2 linked regions of the Sphingobium yanoikuyae genome follow. The protein of the gene in region 1 binds, or shares a complex with, the protein of each later gene. Links are inferred from orthologs where the notes say so. Each region holds a gene or a part of one and is shown in the gene's direction. Other genes may lie near its edges.

Region 1 (3,431 bases):
CGTCGGCGGCACGCTCGACCGGGTCGACCATATCCGCAGCAATCCCGCGCTCCATGCGCAGGCCTTTGCCTCGCCCGACGCCCGGCTGCTGATCCTCGAAGGGCTGGAGCCGGTGACGGACGATCATGGCCTGGCCCTGGCGCCGCTTGGGCCCGATGCCCGGATCGAGCAGCATGTGCTGCTCGGCGTCGATCTGCAGGATCGCCCGATCTTCGCCCATTTGGTCGAGACGCTGGAACAGGGGCCCAACGCGACGCCGCGATCGCGTGGCCTCGCCGATCTCGTCTCCGCGTCCGATGTCGCGCTCTACGGCACCGCGCGCAGCCTCGTCTTCTGGCATGCCCGGCATCGCTTCTGCTCGGTCTGCGGTGGTCCGACCCATGCACACAAGGCCGGCTGGGCGCGTCGCTGCGGAACCTGCGCCTCCGAACATTTCCCGCGCGTCGATCCGGTTTCGATCATGCTCGCCGAGCATGAGGGCCGTGTCCTGCTCGGTCGCCAGCATAGCTGGCCGCCCGGCCGCTATTCCGCGCTCGCCGGCTTCATCGAACCGGGCGAGACGGTCGAGGAAGCGGTCGCGCGTGAATTGAAGGAGGAAGCCGGCATCACGGTCCATTCGGTCCGCTATGTGATGAGCCAGCCCTGGCCCTTTCCGTCCTCGCTGATGATCGCCTGCGTCGCCCAGTGCGACGATCCCGCGCTGACCCTGGACGAGACCGAGATCGAACATGCCTTCTGGTGCGATGCCGATGGCGTCGCCGCCGCGCTGGCGGGCGATCCCGACGCGCCCTTCCTCGCCCCGCCGCGCATGGCGGTCGCCTGGCATCTGCTCGATCATTGGCTGCGCGGCGCGGTTGCCCCGTCCGACGCAAGGGCGTAAGGCCCGGCTTCGTCTTCACTACAGGATCGATCTTCCTTTATGCTCAGCCTCGAAGAAGCCCAGTCGCGCGCGCAGGATCTGGTGACGGCGGCGCGCAAGGCGGGGGCGGACGCGGCAGACGCCATCTATGCCTGCAACGCCTCGACCACGGTGGCGGTGCGGCTCGGCGCGCTGGAGGATGTCGAGCGGTCCGAGGGCGAGGAGATCGGCCTGCGCGTCTTCATCGGCCAGCGCTCGGCCAGCATTTCCGCGTCGGACATGAACCCGGCGACGCTCGCCACCCTGATCGATCGCAGCATCGCCATGGCGCGCGAGGCACCGGAAGATCCCTATGCCGGCCTGGCGCCGGAAGATCGGCTGCTCAGGAAGCGCGCACCCTCGCTCGACCTGGTGGACGAGGAAGAGCCTGAACCCGCCGCGCTGCGCGAACGCGCGCTGATCGCGGAAGAAGCGGCGCGCAGCATTCCCGGCATCACCAACAGCGAAGGCGGCGGCGCTGCCAGCGGCCGCAGCCAGGTCGCGCTTGCCACCAGCCATGGCTTTGCGGGCGCCTATGCCGCGACCAACCATTCGACCTGGGCCAGCGTGCTTGCGGGCAGCGGCGCCGACATGCAGCGCGATCATGCCAGCCATGCCAGCCGCCATCTCAAGGATCTGGACGATGCTGAAGCAGTCGGCATGCGCGCCGGCCAGCGCGCGGTCGCCCGGCTCAATCCCGGCAAGGTCGACAGCGGCGTCATGCCGGTCATCTTCGATCCGCGCATCGGCTCCAGCCTGGTCGGCCATCTGATCGGCGGCATGGTCGGCCCGGCGATCGCCCGCCGCTCCAGCTTCCTGCTGGACTCGCTGGGCGAAACGCTGTTCGACAGCAGGATCACGATCATCGACGATCCGCTGCTGCTGCGCGGCCTGCGCTCGCGCCCGTTCGACGGCGAAGGACTGCCGGTCGAGCGTCGTGCGCTGATCGAGGAGGGCGTGCTGACCGGCTGGCTGATGGACAGCGCTTCGGCCCGCCAGCTTGGCCTGGAACCCACCGGCCATGCCAGCCGGGGCGGCGCCGGTGCGCCGGGTGCGGGCATCACCAATGTCCATATGGAAGCGGGCAGCCTGTCGGTCGGCGAACTGATGGCCGATGTGAAGCGCGGCATCTATGTCACCGAACTGATCGGCATGGGCGTCAATGGCGTCACCGGCGACTATAGCCGCGGCGCCGCCGGCTTCCTGATCGAAAATGGCGCGGTCGGTCCGGCCGTGTCGGAAATCACCATCGCCGGCAATCTGAAGGACATGTTCCGCACCCTGGTGCCGGCCAATGACCTGATGTTCCGCTATGCCATGAACGTGCCCACCCTGCGCGTTGACGGGATGACCGTTGCCGGCGGCTGAGCCCCTTTTGCCGGCCGTCGTCGCGGCGGTCACCGATGCGGCCGATCGCGCGCTGGCGCTATGGGCCGATGGCGAAACGCGCGTGCGCCAGTGGGAAAAGGTACCCGGTCACCCGGTCTGCGAGGCGGACCTGGAAATCGACGTCATGCTGCGCGAGCGGCTGGCGGCGATCGATCCGCAGGCCGGCTGGCTGTCGGAGGAGACGGCCGATACCGTGCATCGCCTGGGCGTATCGCGCGTCTGGGTGGTCGATCCGATCGACGGCACCCGCGACTATCTGCGCGGCAGGCCCGGCTGGGCGGTCTCGGTCGCCCTGGTCGAGGATGGCGCGGTCAGGCTCGGCATTCTGGCGGCACCCGCGCGCAAGGAATTGTGGATTGCGCAGGCAGGGCAGGGGGCGACCCGCAATGGCGTGCCGCTCCATGCCGGCAATCGTACGATGTTGCCTGGCGCCCGCGTGCCCGCCGATCAGCTGCCGCGCGCCGACCGCGATCTCGTCACCGTGGACAAGCCCAACAGCATCGCGCTGCGCATGGCGATGGTCGCCGCCGACGAGGCCGATCTGGTCGCCACCGTGCGTTGGGGCAATGAATGGGACGTCGCCGCTTCCGCCCTGATCGCGCAGGAGGCCGGCGCCATCGTCACCGACGCGCTGGGCGATCCGCTCGCCTTCAACCGGCCCCAGCCGGTCGCCTTCGGCCTGCTCTGTGCGGCGCCGGGCATCCATGCCGCCGCCGCCGCCCGCCTCGCGCCGCGTGCGAAGGAGATATTGGGCAAGGCCTGATCAGCCGGCGCAGGCTTTCACCGTCTGGGCGGGCAGCACCTCTTTCAGTCTAGCTCGCACCACATCGGCCCAGATGCGATAGCCCGCGGCGTTCATATGCACCTTGTCGGGCTGATAATTGTCGCCCAGCTTGCCGTCCTTCAGCAGTGGCGTGGTGATGTCGGCATAATAGACATTCTGCATGTGCGGGATCAGCCGCCGAGTCGCATCATTATAGATTTGCTGCTGCGGAAAGATCGCCCAGCGCCCCGGACTGGGCTTCATCGACAGGATGATGACCGGCACATTGCCCAGCATGTCGCTGCGCATCTCTAGGAAGCGGGCCATATCGTGGAAGATCGGCCGTAGCTGTCGCCCGCCCGCCAGGTCATTCTCGCCGGC
Region 2 (3,520 bases), 280 kb from region 1 along the record:
CATGTCTCGGTCTCCAGCCTGTGCATCGCGTCCGCCGTGCCGCCGACCACGGCGCTGCGCTGGATTCGCACATTGACGGACAAGGCCCTGGTCGAGCGTCGTGCCGATCCGCATGACGGTCGCCGCATCTTCATCGCGCTCGCCGACGACGCGGCTGACCAGTTGATCCGCTGGTTCGGCGCCAGCCATCGCTATCGCGCGCACTGATCTACCCCATCGGATAAAGGCCGCTTGACCCGCGCGCCAAAAGCCCTAGAAGCGCCCGCACCCCATGGGGGCGATTAGCTCAGTTGGTAGAGCGTCTCGTTTACACCGAGAATGTCGGCGGTTCGAGCCCGTCATCGCCCACCAGTTTTGCGGCCTTTAGAGCCCGTCCGGGGGACGGGCGGCCGCAAAACTCCGAGCAGCTATGCTGCGAGGGCGCCGGATATGGAACGTCCGTGGGACGGCTTCCGGCAAAACTCCCGAGCGACAGCGAGGGCTTAGCCATCCAGGCAAAACCCGCCCCAATCCGCACCCGTAACATTCATCCTGCAGCAAGCATGGTTCCGGCATCTTCCCGCCCATGCCGATCAGCTTCTTCCTTGGCGGCTCCGTCGCGCCGATATTGCTGATGCTGTCGCCCTTCGCGGTGATGGCGGTCGGCAATTGCGCCGACTGGCAAGCCAAGGCCCCAAGCGCAAGGATCGCGGCAAAGCCCCCCGCCGACGCCGGCTGTACCCAGCCCCGCTATCCGCTGATGTAATCGCGCGCTGCCAGATATTGCGGCGGCGCGTCACCGCTGCTAATTCCGCCTCCCATGATCCAGCCGCCCGAAATCATCCGAGTCACCAAGTCCCGCGTCTCCTGCGACGGTTCGGGTGACATTCCCGCCGCCCTTGGCCATCCGCGCGTCTTCCTGGAAATCGACGAGCATGGCTATGTCGATTGCGGCTATTGCGATCGCCGCTTCGTGCTGGCCGGCGGCGTCGCCGACAATGCCGATCTCGGCAACAAGCCGGACATCGCTTCGGGCGCCAGCCTTTAAAATTTCCATTGGGCATCCGTCATGCCGCGCCTATATCGGGCGGCATGACCGATCTCGCTTCGCAATTCACTGATGCCCGCGGCCTGCTCTATCGTCCGGGCCTGCTCGATCCCGATGGCGCGCGCCGCCTGACCGCGCAGGCGCTTTCGGCCTGCGACGATGGCGAGCTCTACCTCCAATATCGCGCCAGCGAGAGCTTCGGCTTTGACGACGGCCGGCTCAAGACCGCCGATTATTCAACCGATGCGGGCTTCGGCCTGCGCGGCGTCTCGGGCGAGATGACCGGCTTTGCCCATGCCAATGACCTCAGCGAAGCGGCGATCGCCAAGGCGGCGCAGACGCTGACCCTGCTCGATCCGGCCAAGGGCCAGCCCGCCCCGCCGCCCCAGCGCACCAATCGCCACCTCTATACCGACGCCAATCCGCTGGAGCTGGTGCCCTTCGCCGAGAAGGTGACCCTGTGCGCCGCGATCGATGCCGCCGCCCGCGCCCGCGACCCGCGCGTCGCCCAGGTCTCGGTCAGCCTCGCCGGCAGCTGGTCGGTGATCGAGATCGTTCGCGCCGACGGCTTCACCGCCAGTGACATCCGCCCGCTCGTCCGCCTCAACGTATCGGTCACCCTGGAAGAAAATGGCCGGCGCGAAACCGGCGTGTTCGGCATTGGCGGCCGCTATCTCTACGATCAGGTGATGGACCCCAAGATCTGGAACCGCGCCATTGACGAGGCGCTGGCCCAGGCCCAGGTCAATCTCCGCTCGGTCGCCGCCCCCGCCGGCGAGATGACCGTGCTGCTTGGCCCCGGCTGGCCGGGCGTGCTGGTCCATGAAGCGATCGGCCATGGCCTGGAAGGCGATTTCAACCGCAAGGGCACCAGTGCCTTTTCCGGCCGCATCGGCCAGCGCGTCGCCGCGCCGGGCGTCACCGTGGTCGACGATGGCAGCATCCTCGATCGCCGCGGTTCGCTCTCGATCGACGACGAAGGCACGCCGACGCAGGAAAATATCCTGATCGAGGACGGCATCCTCAAGGGCTATATGCAGGACCGCCTCAACGCCCGGCTGATGGGCGTCGCGCCGACCGGCAATGGCCGCCGCGAATCCTATGCCCATGCGCCGATGCCGCGCATGACCAACACCTTCATCAAGGGTGGTCAGGACGATCCGGAAGAGCTGCTGTCGCGCGTCAAGTCGGGCATCTTCGCCAAGAGCTTTGGCGGCGGCCAGGTCGACATCGTCTCGGGCAAGTTCGTCTTCTCCTGCACCGAGGCCTATAAGGTCGAAAATGGCAAGATCGGCGATCCGATCAAGGGCGCGACCCTGATCGGCGACGGCCCGACCGCACTGACCAAGGTGATCGGCATCGGCAATGACTGGGCGCTCGACGAAGGCATCGGCATGTGCGGCAAGGGTGGGCAGAGCGTGCCGGCCGGCGTCGGCCAGCCGACCCTGTTGATGGACGGGCTGACCGTCGGCGGCACCGCCGCCTGACCCCATTCCTGCCATGGCGGCGCGGTCACCCGACCCGCCGCCGCCATGGGCCGAGGAACCGGGCGGCGATCGATACGTATTTTGCGTATGAACATGCTGACCGACAGCCATGACGCCGTGACCGCCGACTGGGCGGCGGCCCTGCTCGACTTCTGGTTCAACCAGGTGGGCGAGGAAGGCTGGTACAGCCATGATCCGGCGCTCGACCAGCATTGCATCGACCGCTTCGCCGTCCTGTGGAGCGAGAAGCGGACGCTTCCGGCCGAAAGCTTCCTTGACCGCGCCGACGATGCGCTGGCCGCGGTGCTGCTGTTCGACCAACTGCCCCGCAACATGTTCCGCGGCCAGGCCCAGGCCTTTGCCACCGACCCGATCGCCCGTGAGGTAGCGCGCGGCGCCATCGCGCTGGGCTATGACATCCAGATTGGCGGGGCGGGCCGGCTCTTCTTCTACATGCCCTTCCAGCATAGCGAGGATCTGGCCGATCAGGAGCTGTCGCTCTCCCTATTCGAAGGGACCGGCGACGCCCGGTCGCTCGATTTCGCCCGCCAGCATCATGCAACCATCGCGCGCTTCGGCCGTTTCCCCCATCGCAACGCTACCCTTGGTCGCACCACCCTGCCCGCCGAAGCGGCAGCGGTCGCCGAAGGATCGCAATGGTAGGCGGGAACATGCCTATTTTTTAGGCATGGCTGTGCATCTGCACATTTTTTCGGCGGCACAACAATCTCCCCTAGTGGAAATCCCGCGTTAATGCGTCATTAGCAAATTGGCACGCCTCTTGCTGGTATGTCGCCGCACACCAAATAAGGGGGCGACATGAAACTTGTCATGGCTATCATCAAGCCGTTCAAGCTTGACGATGTCCGCGAGGCTCTTTCCTCGCTTGGCATCGCCGGTATGACGGTCAGCGAAGTGAAGGGCTTTGGTCGCCAGAAGGGCCAGACCGAAATCTATCGCGGCGCCGAATATTCCACCAACATGGTTCCCAAGATCAAGATCGAGG

Evidence for each region.
Region 2: the proteins of HH800_RS21665 (region 1) and tldD are in contact, whole or in part, in a solved structure (PDB 5NJ9), measured with the Escherichia coli proteins. The link is inferred for Sphingobium yanoikuyae from one-to-one orthologs.

The regions. Positions count from the first base shown.
Region 1 is NZ_CP053021.1:4,485,971-4,489,401, forward strand. What follows is about bases 243-3,092. They hold HH800_RS21665 (TldD/PmbA family protein), read left to right. Parts: upstream 243-919; coding sequence 920-2,266; downstream 2,267-3,092. Other genes in these bases: nudC (NAD(+) diphosphatase), read left to right, coding at 243-880; HH800_RS21670 (3'(2'),5'-bisphosphate nucleotidase CysQ), read left to right, coding at 2,253-3,050; HH800_RS21675 (GDSL-type esterase/lipase family protein), read right to left, coding at 3,051-3,092. Outside these bases: more of nudC, read left to right, coding at 1-242; more of HH800_RS21675, read right to left, coding at 3,093-3,431.
Region 2 is NZ_CP053021.1:4,768,056-4,771,575, reverse strand. Bases 354-3,292 are described here. They hold tldD (metalloprotease TldD), read left to right. Parts: upstream 354-1,071; coding sequence 1,072-2,514; downstream 2,515-3,292. Other genes in these bases: HH800_RS22955 (DUF924 family protein), read left to right, coding at 2,602-3,177; HH800_RS22965 (zinc-finger domain-containing protein), read left to right, coding at 800-1,027; HH800_RS22970 (hypothetical protein), read left to right, coding at 566-745. Also shown: HH800_RS22980 (MarR family transcriptional regulator), read left to right, coding at 1-207; HH800_RS22950 (P-II family nitrogen regulator), read left to right, coding at 3,334-3,520. UniProt on the Escherichia coli protein: Metalloprotease involved in CcdA degradation. Suppresses the inhibitory activity of the carbon storage regulator (CsrA).